Regions from separate parts of the Serratia sp. Ae19-1 genome, predicted to be linked through region 4. Evidence: predicted binding sites of a transcription regulator. Region 4 holds the regulator's gene; each other region holds the start of a gene.
What was found. Region 4 encodes PurR, which represses purine synthesis genes. Its sites were predicted from a motif close to CANGCAAACGTTTGCNTG; they were not measured.

Region 1 (7,794 bases), on a different contig from region 4:
TCCTTATGGCAATCAACGGCCCGATTGTGACCAGCGGCGCGGCTCGGCACAATGCGGCAATGGCAGAGCCTGCCTGCGGCAAAGACAGAGGGAGAACGCATGCATTTTGACTTTATCGATCTGCGGCTGCTGGTGGCGGTGATCGAGACCGGCAGCATCACCGCCGGCGCCGAGCGCGTCGGGCTGTCGCTGGCCGCCGCCAGCGCCCGCATGCGCGGGCTGGAGCAGCAGGCAGGTGTGGCGCTGCTGACGCGCAATCCGCGCGGCGTCCAGGTAACGGCCGCCGGTGAACGCTTATTGCAACACGCTCGTTTGCTGTTGCAACAGCGCGACCGGCTGCGCGGCGAAATGGCCGAGTTTGCGCCGGGCCAGCGCAGCCAGCTGCGCATCGTCGCCAATACCGTCGCCGCCGACGCCTTTTTGCCGGAGCTGCTGGCGGATTTTCTGGCGCTGCACCCGCACACCGACATCGCGCTGGAGGAGCTGCCCAGCCCGGCTATCGCGCAGGCGATCGCCGAACGGGCGGCGGATATCGGCATCGTGGCGGATCACGCCGACCTGCGCGGTCTGGTCAGCTATCCTTTTCGCCAGGATCGTCTGGTGCTGGCGCTGCCGCCGGGGCATGCGCTCAGCGGCCGCCGCCAGATCGGCTTTGCGGACGCCCTGCCTTTTGATTTTATCGGCCTGCCGCAAGAGAGCGCGCTGCAACAGCATCTGGAGCAGCTGGCGATACGCAGCGGCGGCCCAATGCGGCTGCGGGCGCGCGCCGGCCATTTCGACGCCATCTGCCGCATGGTGCTGCGCGGCGCCGGGCTGGCGGTGGTGCCGGAAGAGAGTGCCCGGCGCCATCCTGAGATTCAACGTAGCGCCCTCGCGCTGACGGACGATTGGGCGATCCGGCGTCTGTCTATTGCGGTGCGTGAACTGGCGCAGCTGCCGCTGCCGGCGCAGCGGTTGGTGGCGTTCCTGCGCCAGGGAGAGGAGGATCTTGCCGACCGCACGGCAACGGATTAACCCTCAACCTTTCTCTAACGCCTCGACGCCAAAAAAGACGAAGGGCGCATCACGCGCCCTTTTGTTGACTTACCGGGAATGGACGAACTTACTCGTCCTTCAGCCCGCGGTTGAGCAGCATCGGCTCGATGCTCGGCTCTTTGCCGCGCCAGTCGATGTACAGCTTCTCCAGATCCTGGCTGTTGCCGCGCGACAGGATCATGTCGCGGAAGCGCTGGCCGTTTTCGGCGGTCAGTCCGCCGTGTTCGGTGAACCACTGGAAGGCGTCGTCCGCCAGCATTTCCGTCCACAGATAGGCATAGTAGCCCGCGGCGTAGCCGTTACCCCAGATATGCTGGAAGTAGCTGGAGCGGTAGCGCGGCGGCACATAGCTGAGATCCACCTTGTCTTTTTGCAGCGACTCGGCCTCGAACTTGTCCACGTCCTGCTGCGGCTGATCGGCGGTCAGCATGTGCCAGTGCATATCCAGCAGCGCGGCGGACAGCAGCTCGGTCATGCTGTAGCCCTTGTTGAACTTGTCGGCCTTCTTGATCTTGTCGACCAGTTCCTGCGGCATCGCCTCGCCGGTCTGGTAATGTTTGGCGAAGTGGCTGAACACTTTCGGATCGCTGACCCAGTGTTCGTTGAACTGCGACGGGAACTCGACGAAGTCGCGCGCGGTGTTGGTCCCCGACAGGCTCGGGTATTCCTGATCGGCGAACATGCCGTGCAGCGCGTGGCCGAACTCGTGGAACATGGTGATCACGTCGTCATACGACAGCAGCGCCGGCTGGCCCGGCGCCGGTTTGGTGAAGTTGGCCACGTTGTAGATCACCGGCTTGGTGCCGTTGAGTTTCGACTGATCGACGAAGTTGCTCATCCAGGCGCCGCCGCCCTTGTTGTCGCGCTTGAAGTAATCGGTGTAGAACAGCGCCAGCGATTTGCCGTCCTTGTCGAACACTTCATACACCTTGACGTCCGGCTGGTAGACCGGGATGTCCTTGCGTTCTTTGAAGCTGATGCCGTACAGCAGGTTGGCAGCGTAGAACACGCCGTTGTTCAGCACGTTGTTCAGCTCGAAGTAAGGTTTGATCTGCGACTCGTCCAGATCGTACTTGGCCTTGCGCACCTGTTCGGCGTAGAACTGCCAGTCCCAGGCCTGCACCTTGAAGTCGCCCTTCTGCTGATCGATCACCGCCTGAATGTCTTTGGCTTCACGCTCGGCACGCGCGGTGGCCGCCGGCACGATGTTGCGCATAAAGCTCAGCGCGGCATCCGGCGTCTTGGCCATCTGGTTTTGCAGCTTCCAGGCGGCGTAGTTCGGGTAGCCCAGCAGTTTGGCCTGCTCGGCGCGCACCTTGGCCAGACGGGAAATGGTCTGGCGGGTATCGTTGCCGTCGCCTTTTTCCGCACGCGTCCAGGAGGCGTCGAACAGCGCTTTACGGGTGTCGCGATCTTTCAGGCTCTGCAGCAGCGGCTGCTGCGTGGTGTTCTGCAGCACCAACAGCCACTGTTTCTCCAGCTTGCGCTCGGCGGCCGCCTGCGCGGCTGCGGCCAGCTCGCCTTCCGACAGGCCGTCCAGCTTCGCCTGGTCGGTTATCGCCAGCGCGCCGTTTTTGCTCGCCGCCAGCAGTTTGTTGGTGAACTGGGTGCTCAGCGTCGCCGCTTCCTGGTTCAGCGCTTTCAGCTTGGCCTTGTCGGCGTCCGACAGGTTGGCGCCCGCCAGCTCGAAGTTTTTGTAGGTCACTTCCACCAGCCGACGCGACTCCGGATCCAGCTTCAGCGCATCGCGATCCTGATAAATGGCCTTGATGCGCGCGAACAGCTTGCCGTTGAGCATGATGTCGTCGTTCAGCGCCGCCAGCTTCGGCGAAGTCTCTTCATCCAGCTTCTGCAGCGCATCGCTGGTGTTGGCCGAGGTCATGGCGCCGAACACGTTCATTACCCGCGTCAGCAGCGAACCGGCCTGCTCCAGCGCCACGAAGGTGTTCTTGAAGTTGGGCTTGGCCGGGTTGTTGGCGATCTTCTCCACCTCTTCCCGCTTTTGCTTGATGCCCGCTGCGATCGCCGGCGCGTAGTCGCTTTCCTTGATCAGGTTGAACGGCGGTGCCTGGAACGGCAGACGGCTTTGATAGAAGAACGGATTTTGAGTCTTTTGCTGGTCGTGATGATTGGCTTCACCGGTCACGGTAGCCTCCTTCGCCTGGCCGCTGGGCAGCGCGCTATGGTCGGCGTGTGGTTGGGTTTCTGCTGCCTGTGCCTGCGAGCCCAGCGCCATGCCGATCGCCAGCACCAATGTGGATAAACGCATCAAATCGAAACTCCTCCATGTTCACGGAATAAGGTCTCGGGGAATGGCTCCCTGTGAGTCACCTCCTAGCTTAGGCGCAGTTGGCACTTTGAGCAAAAACAAGTGATTAGAATATCCATCCCACGATGATTCGCTCCCTGTGGCGTATAGCGGTGCGTTGACTCGATTAGATATAACCTATAAACGCTTGAATGCGCCGACCGGGCACAGGACGATCGTATGACCTGATTCTTTTCCCCACTGCAGCCTCGAAGGTTGCCGAAGTATATAATCCGCTACGGGTTTCAAGCGAGATCTGCCACAGAAACAACTCCCTCATATTACTGATACGTGTCACATCAAGCCGTGCGAAAACAAAGGGGTCTTTTGAGCTATGTTGATATTTTTCCATCCAAGCCGTGAGCCTTGAGTTACTCGGTGAATGCGTAAGCAAATCATGCCGGTGAGAGATATTATTCTCCTTTGGATAGTCCTCAGATACGCTGGTATGTATAAGAATCTGTACGATATTGTACGCATAACCATTGAGCCTGTTGCTGGGGTGCTTGCGCCAAACAGAAGGTTGCTCTTCAACTTTCCACTCCTTCTCGATCACGCGAGCAAGATAAATCAGCTTGTCGGCAGCTTGCAGATCCAACTTACGTCTGCCAGAGATGAGCCAAGACCTCAACTCATAAGTGGCGCGAGGATAAACATGCCCCACCGATTGCAAAAACTCACTTGACGACTCTGGCGATATGGTTGGCAGTGGTGATGTCCAACAACTCCGCCAAAGAACAGCATCAAATGCTAGCGGTTCTAGTTTATCGCGAGCACAGATCCTTTCAGCTACAGCGCGCAGATGCTGAGCGCTGCAGACGGCTAACAAGTGATAACGGGGGTCAGATACGAGCATGAGCAATAAATCCTTTATATAGTGTTTAATTAAAAATACGCGCAGTGTCCTTCCTGATAAATAAATAGTATCCGCTCAACAGTGTTAACCCTGTGCCAATGACTTCACGTCTCTCCCGCCTTTTCCCGCACAATAACCAGATAAAGACAGCGACGTTGGACGCTTCGATACCAGGAATGAATGCGGCTGCGTCAGCGCGCCGCCTGATAAACCACCTTACCGTCCACATAGGTGCGATAAATGTTGCGATCGTCCCCCAGCGTCATCAGCACGAACCCTTGTTCCGCCGACGTGGCGCTGTTGGCGCAGCGCAACTGCTGCAGCGGCGTCACCGCCGGATCGAGCACCACGAAATCCGCCTCTTTGCCGACGTTGAAGTTGCCGATTTTGTCGTCCAGCGACAGCGCGCGGGCGCCGCCCAGGGTGGCATGGTAGAACGCCTCTAAAGCAGAGAGCCGGTAATGCTGCAGCTGGCCGACCTTGTACGCCTCGCCCAGCGTGCGCAGCATGTTAAAGGTGGTGCCTGCCCCCACGTCGGTGCCGATGCCGAGCTTCACCCGCTTGCGCCAGGCCTGCTGCAGGTCGAACAGCCCGCTGCCGAGGAACAGGTTGGAGGTGGGGCAAAAGGCGATCGCCGAGCGGGTATCGCACAGGCAGTCCCACTCCTGCTCCTCCAGATGCAGGCAGTGGGCGAACACGCTTTTATCGCCGGTCATGCCATAACGATGGTAAACATCCAGATAGCTCCGGTGCTGCGGGAACAGCGCTTTTACCCAGGCCACTTCCTGCGGGTTCTCGCTCAGGTGCGTTTGCAGCCAGACGTCGGGATACTCTTCGCGCAGCCGCTGAACCTGCGCCAGCAGCGCCGGCGTACTGGTGGGCGCAAAGCGCGGCGTAATGGCGTAACCGAGGCGGCCTTTGCCGTGCCAGCGTTCAATCAGCTCACGCGTCTGGCGGTAACTCTGCTCCGGCGTTTCCAGCAGCGCCTCCGGCGCATGGCGATCCATCATCACCTTACCGGCGATCAGGCGCATGTTCAGCGTTTGCGCCTGGCCGAACAAGGCGTCGACCGACTGTGGATGCACCGTGCCGAACACCAACGCGGTGGTGGTGCCGTTACTCAGCAACTGCTGCAGAAAGAAGGCCGACATCTCGTCGGCGTGCCGTTGGCAGTCGTAACGGCTTTCGGTCGGGAAGGTGTAATTGTTTAACCAGCCCAACAGCTGGTCGCCATAGGCGCCGATCATTTCGGTTTGCGGGTAGTGGATGTGGGTATCGATAAATCCCGGCACGATCAGTTTGTCGCGATATTCCGTGACCGCGAAGCCCGGCGGCAGCAGCGCCTCGCCCTGCTGCCAGCTGCCGAACCAGACGATGACGCCGTCGTTCAGCAGCAGCAAACCGTCGGGAACATGCCGCAGGCGTTCGTCGAGCTGTTGCGGCTCCTCCACACAGGCGGAGATATCAAAAAATTTGCCACGAATAGCCGTGGTGAATTGCAGTGCCATTATTTTCTTCCTTGTCGCGACCGGCGCGCCTCACCCGCGTAATAACCCACGCAGATGAAACAATGCCTTTTGTTACCCAAACGCTAAGACCGGCTTAAGCATAGCAAGCCGTATGCCAGTTGACGGCGCCAAAATACATTATTGTTAAAAAACAAAATGATATTAATTAATCAAGGGGAATTGACCGGCAAAAAAGAATAAAGCAAACCATCGATCCTCTCCGGCAGATCAATAGCAACCGTTTGCCTGCCAAAATAACACCGCGCCGCTGCACCATGAATGGGCAAGCGAATATCTTCACGGCGCACGGCTTATTTCAACGCCGCGCCTGGGGGTTGAATCTCGGCCTGCGGACAACGGCCAAACTTGAAACGATAACCATTCTCAATTATCATCCGCGCATCTTTTTGACCAGCAATGCGAAAATCATGTCCGCCACCGCTTCTGCCCCGCACACCGCGCTATCGCGCCTCTACGCCACCCATCACGCCTGGTTGCAGGGATGGCTGCGCCGACGGCTGGGCTGCGCGTTCGATGCGGACGACGTGGCGCAAGATACCTTCATGCGCCTGCTGAAAAGCGACGCCGCGGCGACCCTGCGCGAACCGAAAGACTTTCTGGTCACCGTCGCCAAGCGGGTGATGGTCGATCTGTTCCGCCGCAGAACGCTGGAGCGCGCTTATCTGGAGATGCTGGCACTGATCCCGGAAGGCTACGCCCCGTCGCCGGAGCAGCGCCAGAGCCTGCTGGAAAGCCTGCAGCAGATCGACGCCATGCTCGACGGCCTCGGGCCCAAGGTGAAGCAGGCCTTTCTGTTGTCGCAGCTCGAAGGCCTGGGCTATGCGGACATCGCCGCGCGCCTCGGCGTGTCGGTCAGCTCGGTTAAAAAATACATGGCCAAGGCCACCGAACACTGCCTGTTGTTCAGCCTGGAAAACGACGTTTTCTCATGAGCAACGCCATCACCCCGGAGCAGCGCCAGGCGCTGAAAATGGCCGCACACTGGTACGCCCTGCTGTGCGATGAGCACGTCACCGAACGCCAGCGCCAACAGTGGCAAGCCTGGCACCAGCAGCATGACGATCACCGCTGGGCATGGCGGCGCGTCGAAGCGTTGCAGAGCCAGCTGCAGGGCGTGCCGGGCAAGTTCAGCTACCGCGCGCTCGATCGCGCCGGCCGCCAATCGGCGATCGACCGCCGCACGCTGCTGAAAAGCCTGCTGCTGTTGCTCGGCGTAGGCGGCGGCGGCTTCTTTTATCAGTCCCCGCTCGGCCGGGAGCTGCGTGCCGACTACCGCACCGCCACCGGCGAAATCAAACCCATTGTATTAAGCGACGGCACCCAGCTGGTGCTGAATACCGCCAGCGCGGTCGATGTGCATTACGACGATCGCCAACGATTGATCCGCCTGCACACCGGGGAAATCAGCCTGATCACCGGACGCGACGCCCGGCCGCTGTGGGTGCAAAGCCCGCAGGGGGCGATGCGCGCGCTCGGCACCCGCTTTTTGGTGCGCGAGAGCGGCGGCGAGACGCGTCTGACGGTGCTGGAGCATGCGGTTGAAGCGCAGTTGGCGCAGGACGCGCGGCAAACGCGCCGGGTGGATGCCGGCGAACAGATCAGCTTCAGCGCCACGGCCTTCGGCGACAAACACCTCGCCGCGCAAGAGGACGGCTGGCTGCGCGGCGTGCTGAGCGTCAGCCAGTGGCGGCTGGAGCGGGTGATCGCCGAACTGGCGCGCTACCGGCGCGGCCATCTGAGCTGCGATCCGGCCGTTGCCGGCCTGCGCGTCAGCGGCAGTTTCCCGCTCAACGATACCGATCGCGCTCTCGCCCTGCTCAGCCAGACGCTGCCGATACGTCTGCAGAGCTTTACCCGCTATTGGCTGCAGATCGTCCCCGCCTGAACTTTTTAAATGAAAATGATAAAAAATCGCATTTTTGATTGTCCCTTTTGCCTTGCTCATCCGACTCCCAGGAAAACACTGCAGCAATAAATAAAAATGATTCAGGAGAAGGTATGAACAACGCTTGGGGAAAGGTCGCTCCGGCTTCGCTTTGGGGAAAACGGGCCAAACCGCTGGCCGT
Region 2 (7,794 bases), on a different contig from region 4:
CCCAAAATCAACAAGGTATCGGCGGCGGCAGCGCGTAAACTGAATAATCCCAACAGCAAAAGGAAGGGAAGATGCCAGCGGAAAACGTTCTTGAAGTTCATCATCTTAGTAAACACGTTGGTCAGGGTGAGCATCAGCTCACCATCCTTACCGGAGTCGAGCTGCTTGTCAAACCCGCGCAGACGATCGCCCTGATCGGGGAATCCGGCTCGGGCAAGTCGACCTTACTGGGCATATTGGCCGGGCTGGATGACGGCAGCGAAGGCGAAGTGCGTTTGCTGGGCGAGTCGCTGACCGCGCTGGACGAAGAGGGGCGTGCCGCGTTGCGCGCCAGAAATGTCGGCTTCGTGTTTCAGTCGTTCATGCTGGTGCCGACGCTGAACGCGCTGGAGAACGTGCAGCTGCCGGCGCTGCTGCGCGGCGAGAGCGACAGGCAGAGCCGCGAGCAGGCGGTGCAGCTGCTCGAGCAGTTGGGGCTGGGCAAGCGGCTCGATCACCTGCCGGCGCAGCTGTCCGGTGGCGAGCAGCAGCGCGTGGCGCTGGCGCGCGCCTTCAGCGGCCGGCCGCGGGTGCTGTTCGCCGATGAGCCGACCGGCAACCTCGATCGTCAGACCGGCGATCGCATCGCCGATTTGCTGTTCTCTCTCAACCGCGATTTCGACACCACCCTGATCCTGGTGACCCACGACGAAACCCTGGCGGCGCGCTGCCAGCGGCGGCTGCGGCTGCGCGAAGGCAAGCTGTGGGAGGAAGCATGATCTGGCGCTGGTTCTGGCGCGAATGGCGCTCGCCGTCGCTGCTGATCGTTTGGCTGGCGTTGACGCTCTCCGTGGCCTGCGTGCTGGCGCTGGGCAGCATCAGCGATCGCATGGACAAAGGGCTCAGCCAGCAGAGCCGCGACTTTATCGCCGGCGATCGGGTGCTGCGCAGCGCGCATCCGGTGCCGGAAGGCTGGTTGCTGGACGCGCAGCAGCAGGGGCTGAAGGTGAGCCGCCAGCTGTCGTTCACCACCATGACCTATGCCGGCGATCGGCCGCAGCTGGCGGACGTGAAAGCCACCGATCTGGTCTATCCGCTGTACGGCAAGCTGGAAACGCGCCCGGCCAACATCAAGCCTGAACCGGGCAGCGTGCTGGTGGCGCCGCGCTTGCTGGCGCTGCTGAACGTGAAAGTCGGGGATTCGCTCGAGGTGGGCGACACCACGCTGCGCATCGCCGGTGAAATCATTCAGGAGCCGGACGCCGGCTTCAATCCGTTCCAGACCGCGCCGCGCATCATGATCAACCTGGCTGACGTCGATAAGACCGGCGCGGTGCAGCCGGGCAGTCGCCTGACCTACCGTTATATGTTCGCCGGCGCGGAGCCGGATATTCAGCGTTACGAAGCGCGGCTGACGCCGCAGTTGACGCCGGACCAGCGCTGGTTCGGGCTGCAGGAATCCGGCAGCGCGCTCGGCAAGTCGTTGCAGCGATCTCAACAGTTCCTGCTGCTGTCGGCCCTGTTGACGCTGCTGTTGTCGATCGCCGCCGTGGCGGTGGCGATGAGCCACTATTGCCGCAGCCGTTACGATCTGATCGCGGTGCTGAAAACCCTCGGCGCCGGGCGCGGCGCGCTGCGTAAGCTGATCGTCGGCCAGTGGCTGGCAGTGATGGCGCTGGCGGCGGTATGTGGCGGGGCGATCGGGCTGGCGTTCGAAGCGCTGCTGATCCGCCTGCTGAAGCCGGTGTTGCCGGCCGCGTTGCCCGCCGCCGGCGCCTGGCCGTGGCTGTGGGCGCTCGGCGCGCTGGTGCTGATTTCGCTGCTGGTCGGGCTGCGGCCGTATCGCCAGCTGCTGGCGACCCAGCCGCTGCGGGTGCTGCGCCGCGACGTGACGGCCAACGTCTGGCCACTGCGCTACTTCCTGCCGGTGACGGCGGCGATCGTGGTGGCGCTGTTGGTGGCGCTGATGGGGGCCAGTACGCTGCTGTGGGCGATTTTGGCCGGTATGGCGGTGCTGGCGTTGCTGTTGGGCGGCATCGGTTGGGGCAGCCTGCTGCTGCTGCGCCGCATCACGCTCAAGAGCCTGGCGCTGCGGCTGGCGGTCAATCGCCTGCTGCATCAGCCGTGGGTGACCATCAGCCAGCTGGCGGCGTTCTCGCTGTCGTTCATGCTGTTGGCGCTGTTGCTGGTGCTGCGCGGCGATCTGCTCGAACGCTGGCAGCAACAGCTGCCGCCGGACAGCCCGAACTTTTTCCTGCTCAATATGACCGAGGCGCAGGTGCCGCAGGTGAAAACCTTCCTGCAGCAGCACCAGATCAAGCCGGAAACCTATTACCCGATCGTTCGGGTGCGTCTGACCGAGATAAACCAGCAGGTGGCGACAGAACGGGTGCATGAAGACGATCCGGGCGGCGAGGCGGTGAACCGCGAACTGAACCTGACCTGGCTGGCAGCGCTGCCGGATCACAATCCGCTGGTGGCGGGCAGCTGGCCGCCGAAAACCGGCGAGGTTTCGATGGATGAAGGCATCGCCGGGCGGCTGAAGATCAAGCTGGGCGACACGCTGACCTTCAGCGGCGATACCCAGGCGTTCAGCGCCAAAGTCACCAGCCTGCGCCAGGTGGATTGGGAGAGCCTGAAGCCGAACTTTTACTTTATCTTCCCGCCGGGCGCATTGGACGGCCAGCCGCAGACCTGGCTCACCAGCTTCCGCTACGACGGCGACGGCCAGATGCTGACCCAACTCAACCGTCAGTTCCCGACGCTCAGTCTGCTGGACATCGGCGCGATCCTGAAACAGGTCGGCGGCGTGCTGCAGCAGGTCAGCCGCGCGCTGGAGGTGATGGTGGTGCTGGTGGTGCTGTGTGGCGGCCTATTGCTGCTGGCACAGGTGCAGGTCGGCATGCGTCAACGCCGCCAGGAGCTGGTGGTGTACCGTACGCTGGGGGCCGGCAAACGGCTGCTGCGCCGAACGTTGTGGTGCGAGTTCGCCCTGCTGGGGCTGGTGGCGGGCATCGCGGCGGCGGTGGGCGCCGAGGCGGCGCTGTGGCTGTTGCAGAGCCGGGTGTTCGACTTCCCGTGGACGCCGACGCCGGTGCTGTGGTGGGCGCTGCCGCTGGCCAGCGCGCTGCTGTTGTCGCTGTGCGGCGGCTGGCTGGGTGTGCGCCTGCTGCGCGGCCGGGCGCTGTTCCGCAGTTATGAGGGGTAATGTTGACTTAGCGGGATGAAAAAAAGGGGTTAGCCTAAGGCTAACCCCTTTTACTTTCGGCGGCGGTGCCTTAGGCCAGCTTCTGCTGTGCCCAGGCCAGCCCGCTTTGGTATTCGCCCGGCAGCAGCGGCGCCAGCGCCTGCAGCGCCTGGCGCAGATCGGCGGCGCTCGGGTCGTTCAGATTGAGGTGGCCGACCTTGCGGCCAGGGCGCACCTCTTTCTCATACCAGTGCAGGTGCACCAGCGGCAGCGACAGCCACTGTTCGTTGACGGCGGTGCCGATCAGGTTGACCATCACCGACGGCGTGCTCACCACTGGCTGCGGCAGCGGCAGGCCGAGGATGGCGCGCAGGTGCAGCTCGAACTGGCTGATGGACGCGCCGTTTTGCGTCCAGTGGCCGCTGTTGTGCACGCGCGGTGCCAGTTCGTTGATCAGCAGCCGATCGCCGACGATAAAGCACTCCATCGCCATTACGCCGACGTAGTTCAGTTCGTTCAGGATCGCCGCCAGCATCCGCTCGGCCTGTTGCTGCAGCGCCGGGTTGGGCTGCGGCAGCGCCACGCTGGTGCGCAGGATGCCGTCTTCATGCAGGTTGTGGGTCAGCGGGTAGAAGACCGAACGGCCGTCGTGGCCGCGCGCGCCCACCAGCGACACTTCGCCGGAGAAATTGATGCCTTGCTCGACGATGCACTCGCCATAGGCGTCGGCCGGCAGTTCGGCTTCCTGGCCCGGACGCAAGCGCCATTGGCCGCGGCCGTCATAGCCACCGACCCGGCGTTTGACGATCGCCAGCTCGCCCAGTGAAGCGAACACCTGCGGCCATTCGGCGGCGCTCGCCAGCAGCTGCCACGGCGCGGTCGCCAGGCCGAGCTGGTCGAGCAGCTGTTTTTGCGTCAGGCGATCCGCCAGACGCGGGAAGATGTCGCGGTTGACGAAGGCGCTGTGGGTCGCCAGTTCGCGCGTCAGCGCGGTTTCCGGCCAGCGTTCGATCTCGGCGGTAATGACGCTGTTCTGATACGGCACCGCCTCGGGCTCGGCATCGATGCCGACGGGGTAAACGGCGATGCCCAGCGGTTCGCCGGCCTGGCGCAGCATGCGCCCCAGCTGGCCGTTGCCCAGTATGCAAACCGGCTTCATGCGTCCTCCCGCGGATCGGGGTGGTTCAAGACGTCGTCGGTCTGCGCCTGACGCCAGTTCGCCAAACGCTGCGCCAGCGCGGCGTCGTGCAGCGCCAGGATCTGCATCGCCAGCAGCCCGGCGTTGGCGGCGCCGGCTTTGCCGATCGCCAACGTGCCGACCGGGATGCCGCGCGGCATTTGCACGATGGAGTAGAGGCTGTCCACGCCGCTCAGCGCGGCGCTTTGCACCGGCACGCCCAGCACCGGCACCAGGGTTTTCGCCGCCAGCATGCCCGGCAGGTGCGCCGCACCGCCGGCGCCGGCGATGATCACGTCAAAGCCGTTGGCGGTAGCCTGCTCGGCGAAGCTGAACAGCTTGTCCGGCGTGCGGTGAGCGGAAACGACTTCGACATGGAAGGGGACATCGAGCTGGGTCAGGACTTCTGCGGCGAACTGCATGGTGGCCCAGTCACTTTTCGATCCCATTACAATTGCGATTTTAGCCCCGGCATTGGCGGCTGAAGCGGCGTTGGCTCCCATGGGTGTAAGGCTCCTGTGGTTTGTCTGGCGTCGGCTGAGGACCGAATGAGGGCGTAGAGCATACCATGAGCGCACGGCGAGGAAAACGGTTGCGTCGCCGGTTTTCACCGGCGAAAGCGCGAATTTTCACTCGCGCGCCAGTCCGGAACTCAGAATGGGAATTGAATCAGCTCGACGGCGTCGGCGCTGACTTTGATCATCGATCCTTCGACGTGCCAGGCGCCCAGCACCGCGCGATGGGCTTCGCCGTTGCTCAACGCCAGCCGGTGCACCGCCGGGCGATGGGTATGGCCGTGGATCATCCAGTGCACGTCGTGGCGCAGCATCGTTTGCTCGACCGCCTGCGGGTTGACGTCCATGATGGCTTCCGACTTGTACTGGTTGGATTGTTGGCTGCGGGCGCGCATTTTAGCGGCGATCTTCAGTCGCCAGCGCAGCGGCAGCGCCAGGAACAGTTTTTGAATCAGCGGGTTGTGCACCTTGCGGCGGAATTGCTGATAGGCCTGATCGTCGGTGCACAGCGTGTCGCCGTGCAGGATCAGGATCCTGCGGCCGTACAGTTCCAGCACTTTTTCTTCCGGCAGCAGCTGCATGCCGCTGGCGCGGGCAAAGCGTTTGCCGAGCAGAAAATCACGGTTGCCGTGGATGAAATAGCAGGGCACGCCGGCCTGTTGCAGCGCCTTCAGCGCCGCGGCGATCTCCGCGTGCAGCGGCTCGGGATCGTCGTCGCCGATCCAGGCTTCAAACAGGTCGCCGAGGATGTACAGCGCGTCGGCGTGAATCGCTTCGCGCCGTAAAAAACGCAGAAAACCGGCAGTGATTGCCGGTTCCTGTGCGCACAAGTGCAGATCTGCGATGAACAGCGTACTCATGCAGCCGCGATTACTCGCTGACGGTCACGCTGTTGATCACAACGTCTTCTACCGGTACGTCTTGGTGCATGCCGCTGCGGCCGGTTTTCACGCCTTTGATCTTGTTGACCACGTCCATGCCTTCAACCACTTCAGCAAACACGCAGTAGCCCCAGCCCTGCACGTTTTCGCCGCGGAAGTTCAGGAAGTCGTTGTCGGCTACGTTGATGAAGAACTGTGCGGTGGCGGAGTGCGGATCGTTGGTGCGCGCCATTGCCAGGGTGCCGATGGTGTTTTTCAGACCGTTGTTGGCTTCGTTCTTGATGGTCGCGTTGGTCGCTTTCTGGTTCATGCCGGGTTCAAAGCCGCCGCCCTGGATCATAAAGCCGTTGATCACACGGTGGAAGATGGTGTTGTCGTAGAAACCGGCGCGGCAGTAGTTCAGGAAGTTTTCAACGGTAACCGGCGCTTTGTCAGCAAAGGTCTTGATAACGATATCGCCGTGATTGGTGTGGAAAGTAACCATAGTTTTAATCCTAACAAGGTGAAGTGAGACGTCACGTAAAGCGAGTGAACATTCAGACCGCCCTTATAACATATCCACCCCAGCGAGTCAGCAGCGGCTCAACCGCGCACTGTCTGTGGTAATTGCATTTGTGTTATATTATAACAATTATGCCGACCGCCGAATTTTGCGCATTTTATTCGCGTGAAGTCAGCAAAGCATGGCCTTAACCTTGCAATAGATCAGGCTTCAGGTTTCAATACGCTACCGGGCGGAAAACCTGAGGCCCGGTTATCTTTTTTGTTATCACGCACACCACGGAATCTCCCGATGCTAAAGATTTTTAATACCCTGAGTCGTCAAAAAGAGGAATTCAAACCCATTCATGCCGGGAAAGTGGGCATGTACGTGTGCGGGGTAACCATCTATGACCTGTGTCACATCGGCCACGGTCGTACCTTTGTCGCTTTCGACGTGGTGGCGCGTTACCTGCGCTATCTCGGCTATTCGCTGAACTACGTGCGCAACGTCACCGACGTGGACGACAAAATCATTCGCCGCGCGGCGGAAAATCATGAGACCTGCGACCAGCTGACCGAACGCATGCTGGCGGAAATGCACGCCGACTTTGACGCGCTGCTGATCGACCGCCCGGACAGTGAACCGCGCGCGACCCAGCATATCGCCGAGATCATCGAGATCACCCAGCGCCTGATCGATCGCGATCACGCCTACGTGGCCAGCAACGGCGACGTGATGTTCTCCATCGACAGCGATCCGCAATACGGGCTGCTGTCGCGCCAGGATCTGGATCAACTGCAGGCCGGTGCGCGTGTGGAGATCGACGACGTGAAGCGCAACCCGATGGACTTCGTGCTGTGGAAGATGTCCAAGCCGGGCGAGCCGAGCTGGCAGTCGCCGTGGGGGCCGGGCCGCCCAGGCTGGCATATCGAATGCTCCGCCATGAACTGCAAGCAGCTGGGCACCCACTTCGATATCCACGGCGGCGGTTCCGATCTGATGTTCCCGCACCACGAGAACGAGATCGCGCAGTCGAGCTGCGCCCACGATGGCCCGTACGTCAATTACTGGATGCACTCCGGCATGGTGATGATCGACAAAGAGAAGATGTCCAAATCGCTGGATAACTTCTTCACCATCCGCGACGTGCTCGGGCATTACGATGCGGAGACGGTGCGTTACTTCCTGATGTCCGGCCACTATCGCAGCCAGCTGAACTACAGCGAAGAGAACCTCAAGCAGGCGCGTACTGCGCTGGAGCGTCTCTATACCGCGCTGCGCGGCACCGACGCCAATGCCGCGCCGGCCGGCGGCGAAGCGTTGGAAGCCCGCTTCCGCGAAGCGATGGACGACGACTTCAACACCCCGGAAGCCTACTCGGCGCTGTTCGATCTGGCGCGCGAAGTGAACCGCCTGAAAGGGGAAGACATGGCGGCGGCCAACGGCATGGCGGCGGAATTGCGCAAGCTGGCGAACGTACTCGGCCTGCTGCAGCAGGAGCCAGAGCAGTTCCTGCAAGGGGGCGCTCAGGTTGACGACGGCGAAGTGGCGGAGATCGAAGCGCTGATCAA
Region 3 (7,794 bases), 140 kb from region 4:
CTGCATGGGTGACTCTGTTTACTATAGTTGGCCTTTTCCAGACAAAGTATAAGGAAAACTCCGAGATGGCGGTGCGGTTTTACGGCGATCGCGTCCAAAGCTTGCTCTGACGCAAAATCCCTCGAAAATTCCGAAATCAACTTCGGATTTTTCTTGAAGAAAAATAAGCCTTTCGTTAATTTGGCAGAGTAACAAGAAAGAGTTAACGTACTCTTTTTCGTCGCACCTCAAATCTTATTCTTATCATCCATAATGATAATAGCGAACACTTCCCGCCTCTCCGTGCGGGACTCTTTTTACCCTTTCCGCCGCACCAATGTGGTGCTTTATGTTGAGATTTAGTTGCCGATAATTTACATTCGCTGTCTGAGAAACCTCAACCTCCCGCGGTGGCCAGTCTGGCAACGGGTGGGCGTTCAGGAGCAAGAGACGTGCAAATGACCCTCATGGAATACATCACTCGGCACTTTAACGGCGATCTTCATCGTTATGCGCAGTCGGAAGGCGTCAGCCGTGAACAAATCATTAGTTGGATAAATAATGAATGTCACGTGATCAAAGGCAGGCTGTTTATGCCGGTGAAGCATCTCCCGGTTGAACAAGCCCAGTGATGACGAAAAAAAACCCCGCCAGGCGGGGTTTTCTGTTTCTGATAACACGGAAAATCAGAAGTTATAGCCAACCACGAGGTAATAACCCCAACCGGTAGACTTGATCGGGCCCTGCGGCGTACCGATATCCGCGCCATCCTGCCACTGGCCGCCGTTATGGAAATAACGCGCCACGAAAGAATAGTGCCAATGATCGTAGTTCAGCGCCAAAATGTGGCTGGAGGCGATCGAGTTGCCGGTGCGCACCTGTTTGCCGGTGCCGTCAACCCAGTGGCTGTCCTTGCCCAGATCGGAGCCGAAGTCGAAGTTGGTGAAGCCGATGTAGCTCAGGTTGCCGCCCCACACCTGGGTCAGCGGCACGAAGTACTTCACCTTGAAGCGGTAACCGTCCCAGCTGTTCTCATTGGCAGCCTGGTAGTTTTCCCACTGGTATTTGGCATAGATGTTCATCGACAGGCTCATCGGCAGGCCGGTGTCGATATCGGTGCCCAGACCCATGTACCAGGTGTTCTGACGGCCGTCGGCGTTATGGCCCAGGTCATAGATGTAGTTGTTGGCGAAGTACCACTCTTTGAACGGACCGAAGCTCAGATCGGTGCCGGTCAGCTTGTCGATGGAGAAGCGCGGTTCGATCTCCATAAACAGCGGCGAACCTTTGTTCCAGATGCCGCGATCCGGCGTGTTGCCCACGCCGAAGAATTTCGGCACGTCAACGTAACCGTAGAAATCGAACCAGTCTTTCTTGGCGAAGGCTTCATATTCGAGATACACGTCGTTGTTCAGCTGCGGTCCGAAGCGGGTGTGGTAGCTGCCCACCACGTTAACGCTCTGGTGCCACCAGTCGGAGACATATTGACTGTCTTTGCTATCAGCCATTGATGATGCACTGTAAGACGCTGCGAGCAGTACACCTGCTGCGAGAGCTATTTTTTTCATTTTATTACCACATGCTTAAAGGGCCATTTCCTGCCCGTTTAGAAAAGATGACAATGAGTCTGCCGACACCTGGCGTTGTCTTCACACAGAAACTCGGATGACGCGCGCATTATAGAAACCACTGACTGTAAGAATCTGTGATCCAGTTACGCATTTCGCGAATAGGTAATCGATTGCGTTCACATTTGTCAAATTATGTTTCATGCAAATTCACATTCGCTGTGATTTTTGTCATGCACATCGATTTTTAGCGCAGTTTTTGAGCCAAATGTCATCAGGGCGTCACCCTGCTCGTCATCGCAACGTGGAAAAGAAAAAGCCGACGCATAAACGTCGGCATTCATCAGAATCGGGGGAAAACGCGCACAGCGAAGTCAGTTCACCGCCGGCACCGCCTTGGCGATGTTTTCCTGGCGGAACGCCACCTCTTCGCCGTTTTTGACCTCCCAGCTGGCGACCGGAATATCGGTCTTGGGCGCCGCCGCGACGACCGAACCGTAAATCAGCTTGTCGTCGCGGCGCAAAATATACACATCGAGCTGATACTCGTGCCGCAGATTCGCCGTGGTCAGGCGCACGGTATCGCCGCGCTCATAGTGATGCGCGTCGATATCGGGTTGTTGAATAAATTGAATGTCGCTTCTCATCATCGTCGTTCCTTCAGGCAACATGGCTAGTTAAATTCTAGTCCAACATTGCGCTGACGGCAGATAATTTCCGTTAATTTCCGCGAGTTGCCCGCCAACAGATCAGTGAACCGAGGATGACCATCGCCACGCCCTGCCAGAAATTGACGGTCAGCGAGGTGTGCAACACCAGCGCGGCGAACACCGCTGACAGCACCGGGGTAAAATAGGAGACGGTAGCCAGCAGCGTCATGTTGCCGTGCAAAATGCCGACGTTCCAGGCGGCGTACCCCGCGCCCATCGCTACCCCGGCGCACAGCAGCGTTACGGTCACCCCGACGTTGAACTGCATGCCGTTCTCCGTGCTGAAGGCGTACTTCAGCCACAGCGCCAACGCGGTCAGCACGATAAACAGCACCACGCCGTTGCTGCCCTGAGCGATCTTCTTGGTCAGGTTGCAATACAGCGCCCAGATCACCGCGCCGCTGAACGCCAGCGCGTAGCTGAGCGGGTTGCTGCGCACGTTGGCCAGCATCTGCGCCGGCGACCAGCCGCCCTCGCCGCTCATGATCCAACCGATGCCGAACAGCGACAGCAACAGCCCCGGCAGCAGCCACCATTTCGCCCGTTGCCCGTTGAGCACCAGCGCCATCAGCACGGTGAAACAGGGCCACAGGTAGTTGATCATGCCCACTTCTATCGCCTGCAGGCGGGTATTGGCATAACCGAGCGACAGCGACAGGCAGATCTCGTAGCTGACGAACAGCAGGCTGCCGACGATCAGGTAAGGCCGAGGAAAGCTGCGCCATTTCGGTACGCCGAGCGCCACCAGCAAGAACGCCGCGCTGACGCTGTAGATCATCGCCGCGCCGCCGATCGGCCCCAGCCCTTCGCTGACGCTGCGGATCAGGCCAACGACGCTGCTCCACAGCACGATAGCCAACAAACCGAACAGCGTGGCGCGGGTACGCGAGGGCAAAGCGGGCATAAGACAGGTCCAATGGGTTATTTTTTATCGAGTTTTTCACTCTACTGCCGCACACGCCAAAAAGAAAGGCGGGAAATTCCCGCCTGTGATTTTATTGCTGCGGCTGCCGCTCGAGCTGCGGCGGCGGCTGGCGAAAACGCCGCGTCAGCCAGGCCAAATAGCCGAAGCCCAGCGTCGCCCAGATAAGCCCCATGGTCAGCGAGCTTTTCTCCAGGTTCAGCCACAGCACCCCCACCGTCAGCGCCCCCACCAGCGGCAGGAACAGGAAGTTGAAGCGATCCTTCCAGCTTTTGTTGCGCCCTTCGCGGATAAAGAAGTGGCTGATCACCGACAGGTTGACGAAGGTGAAGGCCACCAGCGCACCAAAGTTGATCAGCGCCGTGGCGGTGACCAGATCGAACGACAGCGCCGACAACGCCACCAGCCCGACCATCAGCACGTTCAGCGCCGGCGTGCGCCATTTGGGGTGGATATAGCCGAAGAATTTCTCCGGGAACACGTTATCGCGCCCCATCACGTACAGCAGGCGCGACACGCTGGCGTGTGACGCCAGGCCGGAAGCCAGCGTGTTGATGAAGGTCACGCACAGGAAGATCGACTGGAACAGCTTGCCACCGACGTACAGCGCGATCTCCGGCAGCGCGGCGTCGGGCTGGTGGAAGCGTTGAATGGACGGGAAAAACAGCTGAATGAAGAACGACACGCTGATAAAGATCACCCCGCCGTACAGCGCGGTCAGGAAGATGGCGCGCGGGATCACCCTGGCGGCGTCGGGCGTCTCTTCGCACAGCGTGGTGACCGCGTCGAAGCCGAGGAACGAGAAGCACAGAATGGTGGCGCCGGTAATGATCGGCAACAGGTGGGCGTTCTCGCTGAGGAACGGCCGCAGGCTCCACACCGTGCCCATCCCCTCGCCGTTGTGCAGGCCGCGCACCACCAGATAGATGAACACCAGAATGATCGCCACCTGCGCCAGCACGAACAGGGTATTGAAGTTGGCCACCAGATTGACGCTTTTCAGGTTGATGGCGGTAATCAGGATAACGAAGCCCACCACCCACACCCAGGGCGGCACTTCCGGGAACAGCGCGGTCAGGTAAATCTTCGCCAACAGCGTATTGATCATCGGCAGGAACAGATAATCCAGCAGCGACGACCACCCCACCAGAAAACCGACGTGCGGGTTGATCGCTTTCTGCGCATAGGTGTAGGCGGAGCCGGCGGTGGGAAACTGGCGCACCAATTTGCCGTAGCTGATGGCGGTGAACAGCACGCCGGCCAGCGCCAGCAGATAAGAGGTCGGCACATGGCCGTCGGTGAGGCCGGAGACAATGCCGAAGGTGTCGAACACCGTCATCGGCGTCAGATAGGCCAGGCCCATCATCACCACCTGCCACAGCTTAAGGGATTTGCGCAGCTGCGGTTTGCCCGCCGGGCCGCTGTCGATGGCTTTAATCGTCATGGCAGTTCCCCTCTTGGTCCTCTGCTGTCAACCGTGCAACGTGATTCAGAGAGGCCGCGGGGAAACTGCTGTTCAGGCGGCGGGAAAAACGGTTTGGAGTCACTGTCGGGCGGCCGGCGACCGGCCCGTAGGCACTGCGGCACAGGCAAACGCCTGCGCATGGGGATGACTGAGTCATGGTTATTTCCTCGTCGGCGTCCTGTACGCCGTGATAGAAGAAATTCTGTACCGCAGCGCGCAGCCTCACCGGCCACAGGAGAGCCGATGAAATGCGCCGGACGCGCGCGGTAGTGCCAGGTGAGCGGGATCAGGCGTTTTTCAGCATCCACTCGATTTCGGTTTCGGTGATCAGGCGCTCAAACTGCACCAGCTCATCGGTTTTGCAGGCCAGGTAGACGTGGCTGAAGCGTTCACCCAGCAGCGCATTGAGCACCGGCTGGTGTTCGAACTCGTACAGCGCGTCGCTCTGGCGGATCGGGAACGGCAGCCCATCCTGTTCCAGACCGTTGCCGGTCACCGGTTCAGGCAGCGGCAGCGCGGTTTCCAGGCCGTAAACGATGCCGGCCAGAATGGTCGCCATCACCAGATACGGGTTGGCGTCGGCGCCCGCCACGCGGTACTCCACCCGGTGGTTGTCGCGATCGCCGCAGGGAATGCGCAGCGCCACGGTGCGGTTGTTATGCCCCCAGGAAGCCTGCGTCGGCACATACATGCCGGGCTGGAAGCGGCGATACGCGTTGACGTTCGGCGCCAGCAGCGCCATCGAGGACGGCATCAGGGCGATCATGCCCGCCAGCGCCTGTTTCAGCAGCGCCGAGTCTTCACCGTCGTCGTCGGCGAGCACGTTGTCGCCTTGCGCGTTCAGCATGCTGATGTGCACGTGCATGCCGCTGCCGGCGTGCTCCTCATACGGCTTGGCCATAAAGGTCGCCTGCATGTTGTGGTTCTCGGCCACCATGCGTACCAGCCGCTTCAGCGCCAGCGCGTGGTCGCAGGCTTGCAGCACGTCGTCGGTATGATGCAGATTGACCTCGAACTGCCCCGGCGACGCCTCCGCCACCGCGCCGTCCGCAGGAATGCCCTGCAAACGCGCCAGTTCGTCGATCTCGCTCAGTACGTCGGCGAAATGGTTCAGGTTATCGACGGAATAGACCTGGCTTTGGGTGTTGCGCTCTTGGGTGCCCGGCGCACACGGCGGCTGCAGATAGCCCTCCGCATCGCGCTGACGATCGATGAGATAGAACTCCAACTCTACCGCTACCACGGGGGAGAGCCCGCGCTGACGCAAACGCTGCCACACTCGGTTCAGCACATTGCGCGGTTCAACGTCAAAGGGAGTGCCATCTTCATCCAGCATGGTGAGCAGCACCTGCGCAATATATTGCGGATCCGCCGCCGACGGCGTCAACGTGCCCGGCACCGGCACGCACACGTGATCCGGCTCGCCCAGCTCCTGCCCCAGCCCGGCTTCTTCCACCACGTTGCCGAGAATATCCATCGCAAATACCGACGCCGGGAAATAACAGCCCTTCTCCAGCTTGCTCAGGCCGCCGACCGGGATGCGTTTGCCGCGGAAGCTGCCGTTCAGATCGGTCAACAGTACGTCGACATGTTGCGTTAATGGATAACGTTCCAGGTACTTCTTCACTTCGCGCTGGAACGCGCTACTTCGTCTCTCTTCACTGTGCTGAACAAAGTTTTCCACTTCTACGATGTTGGTCTGCATGGTTCACCCGCCGTTTGTGTTTTGCTGTCGTCGATGTTTATTGACCGTATTGTTCAATATAATGCCCACAAATGAAACGTAGATGAAACAAATTTGTTTTGCAAGTGTTACTTTTGGTTTGAATATTGGCCAGTCGACTGCTAGATTTATAGAATATTGAACGAAATAGGCGGTATGGCAGCTTGTCGTTCATAATTTCGAACGTACCAAGGGGATAGCATGGACAATATATTTAACAGACCAGTCATCGGTGTCGTCATGTGCAGGTATAGGTTAAACGGGCACCTCACACAGACCTTGCAAGAAAAGTACCTGAATGCCGTTATCACCGCCGGCGGTTTGCCGATCGCCCTGCCGCACGCGCTGGCGGAGCCGGAAATGCTGGCGGAACTGTTGCCGCGCCTCGACGGCATTTTGCTGCCGGGCAGCCCCAGTAATGTGCAGCCGCACCTTTATGGTGAAAACGGCGATGAGCCTGACGCCGATCCTGGTCGAGACGCGTTGAGCCTGGCGCTGATCCGCCAGGCGTTCGACAGGCGCATTCCCCTTTTCGCCATTTGCCGCGGCATGCAAGAGATGGTGGTCGCCACTCAAGGCACCCTGCATCGCCGCCTGTATGAACTGCCCGAGCTGCTGGAGCATCGTGAAGATCACGACCTGCCGCTGGAACAGCAATACGCCCCCGCCCACGAAGTGATCGTTCAGGAAGGGGGGCTGCTTTCGCAACTGATACCGGATTGCAACAGATTCTGGGTGAACTCGCTGCATGGCCAGGGTGCCAAAACCCTGGGCGCCAGTATTCGCATCGAGGCGCACGCCGCCGACGGGCTGGTGGAGGCGATCAGCGTGCGCGATCAGCCCTTCGCGCTCGGCGTGCAGTGGCACCCGGAGTGGAACAGCGACGAGTACGCCCTGTCGCGCCTGTTGTTTGATGGTTTCATCACCGCCTGTCGGAACTATCAAAAGGAAAAACGCCCATGAGCGACGTCAGCTTGGCACCGGGAAAACGTCTGTCGCAGATCCGTCAACAATTGGGGTTGTCGCAGCGCCGGGTCGCCGAACTGTCTGGGTTAACCCACAGCGCCATCAGCACTATCGAGCAGGACAAGGTCAGCCCGGCCATCAGCACGCTGCAAAAGTTGCTGACGGTATACGGTCTGTCGCTGTCGGCGTTTTTCGCCGAGCCGGAAAAACCGGCAGAACCGCAGATCGTGATAAGCAGTGACGATCTGATCGAAATCGGCAGCCAGGGCGTTTCGATGAAGCTTATCCACAACGGCGACCCGAACCGCACGCTGGCGATGATGATCGAAACCTACGAACCGGGCACCACTACCGGTGAGCGCATCAAACACCAGGGGGAAGAGATCGGCACGCTGCTGGAAGGCGAAGTGGTGCTGCAGGTCAACGGCCAGAGCTATCACCTGCTGGCCGGGCAGAGCTAC
Region 4 (7,794 bases):
TCAGGGTAAACAGATCGTTGCCGAGATCGTAATGCTCTTTGCCGACGATCCAGGCGCGCTTTTTCGATTGCAGATTGGTCAGGCGCGCGGCGGCGATACGCAGGGTATCTTTCAGGTGGTGGGGGAGTTTTTTCTCCAGCCCGGCGCTAACCACGCGCTGGAAGAACATATCCAGCCGCTCACACTCCCACCAGCCGTCCATATAGCTTTCGCCCAGGCCCAACGAGCCTTGCTGCAACACGCGTTTAAAGAATTCGGGGTTTTTAACCTGAATATCGAAGGGGCGCGAACCGTTGATTTCAATGCCGGCCAGGCCGAGCATTTCATGCGCGATACGGTACCACTGATTGTCCTGGATACTCAGATCTTCTATACACGATGAACTCATAGCTTCTCCATCACCTTCTTCTGACTGATGACCCGTTAGGAAACAGCTTAGACAATTTCTGCGGGTGCATACGTTTACCGGCGGAAAATAGGCCCGCGGCGTCTGATATCCGACTATGAACAGAGGAAATTTTAAGAAGCTACCCGGCGCAAATGGCGCGAGATGAACGCATCCTTAAAAAGAGTGTGACGCAAGACGCGTACACAAGCGCTAATTGAGATATAAAGATTATAAGGTGTTACTTTAAAAGGTTGTTTTTGAGTATAGGCGTGCCGAGGCGTCGACTCAACTGTAAATCGCACTCGGCACGCATATTCTTTAAGTGATTATTAAGTTTGGCAATTATGACGCTGAGTTAGCATGTTCCCGCTGCGCCTTTTGCTGCGCATCGGCCGTTTTCCCCCGCTGCAGGAAATACCCCAGCGCGGCCAGAATCACCGTAGACACCATTACCGTCACCGTCGCCAACAGCGGCTGGGCAATAAACGCCGATACCAGCATGCTCGCCACAAAACACAGCCCCAGCTGCAGCGTATTTTGCAGCGCGGCGGCTTTGCCGCTGCTTTCCGGGAACGGCATCAGCGCATTCGCCACCATGATCGGGTAGCCGGCGCCATTGACCAGCGCCATCACGCAGAATGGAATCAGCAGCGTGGTGAGCGTCGGAGAGGTCAGCGTCGCCACCAGATACAGCGCCACCATGCTGACACCATAAGCTACCAGCAGCCACGGCAGCAGAGTTTTGCCATTGATGCGCTTGAGCGCGGCGCGGCAGCCGTAGCCGCCCAGCAGGAAGGCCAGCGTTTGCGGCACATAGCTCAGACCGATGTCGCTCGGGCTATAGCCCATATCGCCGAGGATGAACGGCGAACCGGTCAGCCAGGCGAAGAAACCGGCCGAGCAGGCGGCGTACATCGCGACGTTGCCGCTGAACACCGGAGATTTCAACAGTTGCCAGAAGCTGACGCCGTTTTTCGGCGCGTCGGCGGCGGGTTGCGTTTTGGCGCGCTCTTTGAGCATCAACGTCGGCAGCAGCAGCAGCGCGGTGATCACCAACAGCGCGGCGAAGATCGCCCGCCAGCTGGCGTGGTTCAGCAGCCAGGCGCCAAGCAGCGGCGCCAGCGCCGGTGACAGTGCCACCAGCGGCATAATGGTGGCGAACACGCGGTTGGCCTGACCTTCGCGGTAACGGTCGACCACCAGCGCTTGCCAGATGGCGGTGGCGGAACAGACGCCGACGGCCTGAATAAAGCGCAGGATCCACAGCTGCAGGGCGTTTTCCACCCACAGCATGCCGAGGCAGCCGAGGGCGAACAGCGTCAGGCCAATCAATAATACCGGTTTACGCCCCAGGCGATCGGAGAGCGGCCCCCACAGCAGCTGCGCGAAGGCGAAGCCGGCCAGGAAGATGCTCAGGCTGGCGCTCACGGCGCCGGCGGAGATTTGCAGTTCTTCGCGCATGGCGCCGAAGGCAGGCAGATACATATCGGTCGCCAGATAACCCAACATGCTCAGGCCGGCGAGGTAGAACATAAAGCCAAAAGAATTTCGCATGGTATTTCTCGTTAATATTTTAGTGTCGCAGGTTTTTAGCGCCGGCCAGTGTATCCGGCTGGATCTCTGCTTGTGAAACGGTAATATTTGCAAAGTGCTGTTAAAAAAATTGAAGGCAAAGCGATGTGGTCTGAATATTCACTTGAAGTCGCCGACGCGGTAGCGCGCACCGGCAGTTTCAGCGCGGCGGCGCAGGAGCTGCACCGGGTGCCGTCGGCGGTGAGTTATACCGTGCGGCAGCTGGAGCAATGGCTGGCGGTGCCGCTGTTTGAGCGGCGTCACCGCGATGTGGAGCTGACGCCGGCCGGCGCGCTGTTTATCAAGGATGCGCGAGCTGTTATCAAAAAAATGCTCGACACCCGCCGCCACTGTCAGCAGGTGGCCAACGGTTGGCGCGGCCAGCTGAATATCGCGGTAGATATCATCGTCAAACCGCAGCGCAGCCGCCAGCTGGTGCTGGATTTCTATCGCCATTTCCCCGACGTCGAGTTGATGCTGCAACCCGAGGTGTTCAACGGCGTCTGGGATGCGCTGGCGGACGGCAGGGCGGACATGGCGATCGGCGCCACGCGTGCAGTGCCGGTCGGCGGCGGTTTTGCCTTCCGCGACATGGGCTATATGAACTGGCTGTGCGTAGTCAGCCCGCAACACCCGCTGGCGCAGCTGGCGGGGCCGCTGCACGACGATCAGTTGCGGCCGTACCCTTCGCTCTGCCTGGAGGACACCTCGCGCAATTTGCCCAAGCGCGTCACCTGGACGCTGGATAACCAGCGGCGGCTGGTGGTGCCGGACTGGACGTCGGCGCTCGACTGTTTGTGCGCCGGGCTGTGCGTCGGCATGATGCCGGCACATCGGGCGCTGCCGCTGGTGCAGCGCGGTGAGCTGAAGGCGTTGCAGCTGCAGCAGCCGTTTCCAGCCAGCCCTTGCTGCCTGACCTGGCAGCAGGATAAACCGTCACCGGCGATGAGTTGGCTACTGGCGTATCTGGGCGATGGGGAGACGCTGAATCAGGAGTGGCTGAGCGAGGCGGCACCGGAAGCCGTGCAGGCTTCCGGCTCAGGGGATTAGCGGCGGTAGTCGATGAACGGACCGTCGGCGACCGAGCGGCGTTCGACCAGCTTCGGATGCACTTCGATCACCTGCGACTCTTCGCGCTTGCTGATGATGCGATCCAGCAGCATGGTGAAGGCCATTTCGCCCAGGCGTTCTTTCGGCTGATGAATGGTGGTCAGCGCCGGGGTGAAGTAGCGGGCGTTGCGCACGTTGTCGTAGCCGATCACGGAAATATCCTGCGGCACCCGCAGCCCCAGTTCGTCGGCGGCGCAGATGGCGCCCATCGCCATGATGTCGCCGCCGCAGAATACCGCAGTCGGCCGCTGTTTTTGCGACAGGATCTGGTGCATCGCCTTGTAACCGGATTCCGGCTCGAAGTCGCCCTGCACGATCCACTCTTCGCGAATGTCGATCTGCGCTTCCTGCAGCGCCTTCATAAAGCCCTGATGACGGCCGCCGCCGGTATTGCGCGACAGCTGGCCTGGGATGGCGCCGATATCGCGGTGGCCGCGTTCTATCAGGTAACGGCCGGCCAGATAGCCGCCTTCGAAGGCGTTATCGATGATGGTGTCGGTGAAGTCGCCGCGCGCCGCACCCCAGTCCATCACCACCATCGGGATGTTACGGTAGTCTTCCAGCATGCCCAGCAGCTGATCCGGGTATTCGGAACACATCACCAGCAGGCCGTCGACGCGCTTTTGCGCCAGCATCGCCAGGTAGGCGCGCTGTTTGTCCAGGTTGTTGTGCGAGTTGCACAGGATCAGGGTGTAGCCTTTGCTGTAGCAACTGTTTTCCACCGCTTCGATCACTTCGGCGAAGTAGGGGGCTTCACTCGAGGTGGCCAGCAGGCCGATCGACTTGGTGTGATTGACTTTCAGGCTGCGCGCCACGGCGCTCGGCGAGTAGTGCAGTTCTTTGATGGCGGCCCACACGGCCGCTTTGGTCTCTTCGGCGACGAAACGAGTCTTATTGATGACGTGCGAAACGGTGGTGGTGGAAACGCCCGCGCGTTTGGCCACATCTTTAATCGTTGCCATGTAAGGAATGACTCCTGAACTCACATGTTTACAGCATGTAAGTGTGATGTTAATCGTTTGCCTACGTAGATCCTTCTCCAGAGAAGCGAAAACTGAGTTTTTAGTGTGTTGAAGTCTTCAGCGCTTAATCAGGAGGGGCATGGATGCCGGTACGCAGTTGTGAACTGCGAATTTTGTCGCATATTGAGCAAAAGTGGAAGAGGTAATCGATATTATAAACCGGGAAATGATAACAAGATTTTATCGGCGAACTGTGGGAAAATGATTTGACGTACTAATTGTACGCCTTTTATCCTTAGGAAAGCCCATTTTAAAGGAGTTGTCATGGATACCGAATTGAAGATGTCGCTGTTCACCACCGTTTGCGCGCTGGCGGTCATTATCGCTTTCAGCTTCGTTGCCGCGTTGAACTGATTTCCCTCCGGCGCTAAAAAAGGCGCAGCCTGGCTGCGCCTCGTCACATCAGAAACCGGTGCTTACGCCAGGTTTTCCGCTGCGAAGGTCCAGTTGACCAACGCCCAGAAGTTTTCCAGGTATTTTGGACGCGCATTGCGGTAATCGATGTAATACGCGTGTTCCCACACGTCAACGGTCAGCAGCGGTTTGTCTTCACCGGTCAGCGGGGTTGCCGCGTTAGAGGTGTTGACGATCGCCAGCGCGCCGTCCGGTTTTTTCACCAGCCAGGTCCAGCCGGCGCCGAAGTTTTTCACGGCGGCATCGGTGAACTGCTCTTTGAACGCAGCGAAAGAGCCGAAGGACTTGACGATCGCCGCCGCCAGTTCGCCCTGCGGTTCACCGCCGCCCTGTGGCGACAGGCAGTGCCAGTAGAAGGTGTGGTTCCACACCTGCGCCGCGTTGTTGAACACGCCGCCGTTAGAGGTCTTGATGATCTCTTCGAGCGATTTGCCCTCGAACTCGCTGCCTTTCACCAGGTTGTTCAGGTTAACCACGTAGGTGTTGTGGTGTTTGCCGTAGTGGTATTCCAGGGTTTCGGCGGAGATGTGCGGCTCGAGCGCGTTTTTCTCATACGGTAATGCAGGTAATTCAAACGACATTGCTTCCTCCTTTACAGCGCCATGTGCTTCCCGCCGGGGCGAGAGCCGGATGGGCCGTTTTTTATTGTGGTCATTCAATCTTAACAATTTTCATCATAAAAAACAGGAGGAAAAGCGAGAAATGCGCGTGGGGAAGTGCGATGGGCGATAGCTTGAGCAGGCGGTTGCGACCGGGCCGCAACCGCGCAGAGCGGGAAATTAACGAATGGTTTTCGGCGTCACTACGCGGCGTGCGCCGATGTAGTGGTTCTGCCAATAGTCGTTGTCGAGCTGGCTGATGCGGATCTCTTCGCCGGTGCGTGGCGACTGGATGAATTTGCCGTTGCCGAGGTAGACGCCGACGTGGTCCGCCACGCCGCGGTTGTTGATGCGGAAGAACACCAGATCGCCGCTTTCCAGCTCGCTTTTCTTGATAGGCGCCGCGTCACGCAGGTGATACATCTCGTTGGCGGTGCGCGGCATCTTGATTTTCACCACGTCTTTATAGGCGTAATAGATGAGGCCGCTGCAGTCGAAGCCGGTGCGCGGCGAGCTGCCGCCCCAGCGGTAAGGTTTGCCCATCTGGCCCATCAGCTTGGCCATCGCGGTCTGTTTGGCGTGCTGGTAGCGTTTCTTGTGCGCCGGGCTGAGTTTCAACGGCTTTTCTTCACGCGCCAGCTTGGCGGTGGCCATGCCGGCTTCGCGGTGGCGGCCATAGCCTTTTTTGTAGCCCTTTTTCGGCGGGGTGACTTTAATCTTGGCGGTTTTCTGCGCTTTGGCCTTGGGTTTGGCGCTGACGATCTTTTTCGCGCTTTTCTCGCTTTTGGCCTTGGCGGTCTTGGTTTTTTTCTCGGGAGCCGTCACTTTGGCTTTCTTGGCGGCTTTATCCGCTTTCTTTTTTCTGCGGTCATCGGGCCGCGCTTCATTGGCATGGCTTTTACGCTGCTCGGCGGCAATACGCGCCTGTGGCGCAGCGTGCGCCAAATTGAAGAAGAGCTGCGTAAACAGCAGCGCAAAGAGCGTAAGAATTAAACGCATGTCGACGTCACCAACCTTGGCCCCGAAACGGATATCGAAAGAGTTACAGTATTCCCGAATTTCGCCATATAAAACAGCGAAGAACTCAGAAATAATAATCCATATTGTGAGAAAACGTTAATGACATTTTTTTTGGTTTAAAATCAGCCTGTTGGTGTATGAAAAAACGTCAACCCATGGCGGGTGGGATAATTAATCCGCGCCGTCGTCGCGGCGCAATATATTAGTGAAATGGTCGGATTAAAAATGTTATTCTCAGCGTATGTTTTGACCGGAATGACGTGGCCGGTGAAACGCGATCGGCGGCGGGTGAATATCCTTGCAAAAGATGGCGTTTTCTTGCGACTGTTCCAGCCGCTACAATAGAGCGCGTGATGCATGTTGTAGCCATGAAATGTGGCTTGAGGAAGCAATAAATGACGACGACAATTGAAAAAATTCAGCACCAGATCGCTGAAAACCCGATTCTGCTGTACATGAAAGGCTCGCCAAAGCTGCCGAGCTGCGGCTTCTCCGCACAGGCTGTGCAAGCGCTGTCCGCCTGCGGCGAGCGTTTCGCCTACGTGGATATTCTGCAGAACCCGGACATCCGCGCCGAGCTGCCAAAATACGCCAACTGGCCGACTTTCCCGCAGCTGTGGGTTGACGGTGAGCTGGTCGGCGGTTGCGATATCATTATCGAAATGTATCAGCGCGGCGAGCTGCAGCAGCTGATCAAAGAGACGGCTGAAAAGTATAAAGCGCAGGAAGACCAGCAGTCTTAATCGACAAGCTTGCGGTTATCGCGTAACGGGCGGCGCCAGTGCAAACTGGGCCGCCTTTTTCATTGGTTTTATTCGGCGAGATCGGCGGCGGGCAGCGGCCAGCCGCCGAGGCGTTTCCAGCGGTTAACCAGCTCACAAAACAGCAGGGCGGTTTGCTCGGTGTCGTACAGCGCGGAGTGCGCCTGGCTGCTGTCGAACGGCATGCCGGCGGCGATGCAGGCTTTGGCCAGCACCGTTTGGCCCAGCACCAGGCCGCTCAGCGCCGCGGTGTCGAAGGTGGCGAACGGATGGAACGGGTTGCGCTTCAGCCCGGCGCGTTCTGCCGCGGCCATCAGGAAGCTGTGATCGAAGTTGGCGTTGTGCGCGACGATAATGGCCCGATTACAACCGCGATCCTTGAGCCCTTTGCGCACCGCTTTGAAAATGGCGTGCAACGCGTCATATTCGCTGACTGCGCCGCGCAGCGGGTTGTGCGGATCGATGCCGTTAAACGCCAGCGCCTCCGGTTGCAGGTTGGCGCCCTCGAAAGGCTCCACGTGGAAGTGCAGGGTTTCGTCCTGCTGCAGCCAGCCGTCTTCATCCATTTTCAGCGTCACGGCGGCGATCTCCAGCAACGCATCGGTATTGGCGTTGAACCCGGCGGTTTCAACATCTATTACTACGGGATAAAACCCACGAAAACGACCACTCAGGGCGTTAAGATCACTTTTCTCGGCCATCAGTTTCTTATCTTCATCGAATGCAGCGCGCATTATGGCAAATTTTGCGCCCGGTTGCAGGCGCTATCGCGCGGAGAATCAGCAGGGCGCGGGGCGCCCTGAAGGGGAGGCTTAGTGGCCGAGGCCCTGACCGGCGTGTTTGTTTTCGATCAGCTCGATTTTGTAACCGTCCGGATCTTCGACGAAGGCGATCACCGTGGTGCCGCC

Region 1: a site for PurR is predicted at 5,939-5,956, ahead of guaD (guanine deaminase). Genes of this name have one in related genera too.
Region 2: a site for PurR is predicted at 4,925-4,942, ahead of purE (5-(carboxyamino)imidazole ribonucleotide mutase). Genes of this name have one in related genera too.
Region 3: a site for PurR is predicted at 1,710-1,727, ahead of AAIE04_RS18100 (nucleoside-specific channel-forming protein Tsx). Genes of this name have one in related genera too.

Annotation. Positions count from the first base shown of each region.
Region 1 covers NZ_JBCHWD010000004.1:467,399-475,192, forward strand. The annotation lists gene AAIE04_RS14895 (LysR family transcriptional regulator) at 100-1,014, shown strand; gene dcp (peptidyl-dipeptidase Dcp) at 1,103-3,304, opposite strand; gene AAIE04_RS14905 (hypothetical protein) at 3,471-4,199, opposite strand; gene guaD (guanine deaminase) at 4,391-5,707, opposite strand; gene fecI (ferric citrate uptake sigma factor FecI) at 6,136-6,660, shown strand; gene fecR (ferric citrate uptake sigma factor regulator FecR) at 6,657-7,613, shown strand; gene fecA (TonB-dependent Fe(3+) dicitrate receptor FecA) at 7,727-7,794, shown strand, end outside.
Region 2 covers NZ_JBCHWD010000001.1:277,679-285,472, forward strand. The annotation lists gene tesA (multifunctional acyl-CoA thioesterase I/protease I/lysophospholipase L1) at 1-101, opposite strand, end outside; gene ybbA (putative ABC transporter ATP-binding protein YbbA) at 72-758, shown strand; gene ybbP (putative ABC transporter permease subunit YbbP) at 755-3,187, shown strand; gene purK (5-(carboxyamino)imidazole ribonucleotide synthase) at 3,258-4,325, opposite strand; gene purE (5-(carboxyamino)imidazole ribonucleotide mutase) at 4,322-4,846, opposite strand; gene AAIE04_RS01360 (UDP-2,3-diacylglucosamine diphosphatase) at 4,996-5,718, opposite strand; gene ppiB (peptidylprolyl isomerase B) at 5,729-6,223, opposite strand; gene cysS (cysteine--tRNA ligase) at 6,533-7,794, shown strand, end outside.
Region 3 covers NZ_JBCHWD010000006.1:160,109-167,902, reverse strand. The annotation lists gene AAIE04_RS18105 (hypothetical protein) at 432-611, shown strand; gene AAIE04_RS18100 (nucleoside-specific channel-forming protein Tsx) at 666-1,547, opposite strand; gene AAIE04_RS18095 (hypothetical protein) at 1,922-2,194, opposite strand; gene yddG (aromatic amino acid DMT transporter YddG) at 2,268-3,161, opposite strand; gene AAIE04_RS18085 (APC family permease) at 3,253-4,623, opposite strand; gene AAIE04_RS18080 (glutamine synthetase family protein) at 4,931-6,349, opposite strand; gene puuD (gamma-glutamyl-gamma-aminobutyrate hydrolase) at 6,569-7,330, shown strand; gene puuR (HTH-type transcriptional regulator PuuR) at 7,327-7,794, shown strand, end outside.
Region 4 covers NZ_JBCHWD010000006.1:300,908-308,701, forward strand. The annotation lists gene cfa (cyclopropane fatty acyl phospholipid synthase) at 1-388, opposite strand, end outside; gene punC (purine nucleoside transporter PunC) at 731-1,942, opposite strand; gene punR (DNA-binding transcriptional activator PunR) at 2,066-3,010, shown strand; gene purR (HTH-type transcriptional repressor PurR) at 3,007-4,032, opposite strand; gene cydH (cytochrome bd-I oxidase subunit CydH) at 4,357-4,446, shown strand; gene sodB (superoxide dismutase [Fe]) at 4,509-5,087, opposite strand; gene AAIE04_RS18800 (C40 family peptidase) at 5,286-6,104, opposite strand; gene AAIE04_RS18805 (Grx4 family monothiol glutaredoxin) at 6,521-6,868, shown strand; gene rnt (ribonuclease T) at 6,937-7,620, opposite strand; gene gloA (lactoylglutathione lyase) at 7,699-7,794, opposite strand, start outside.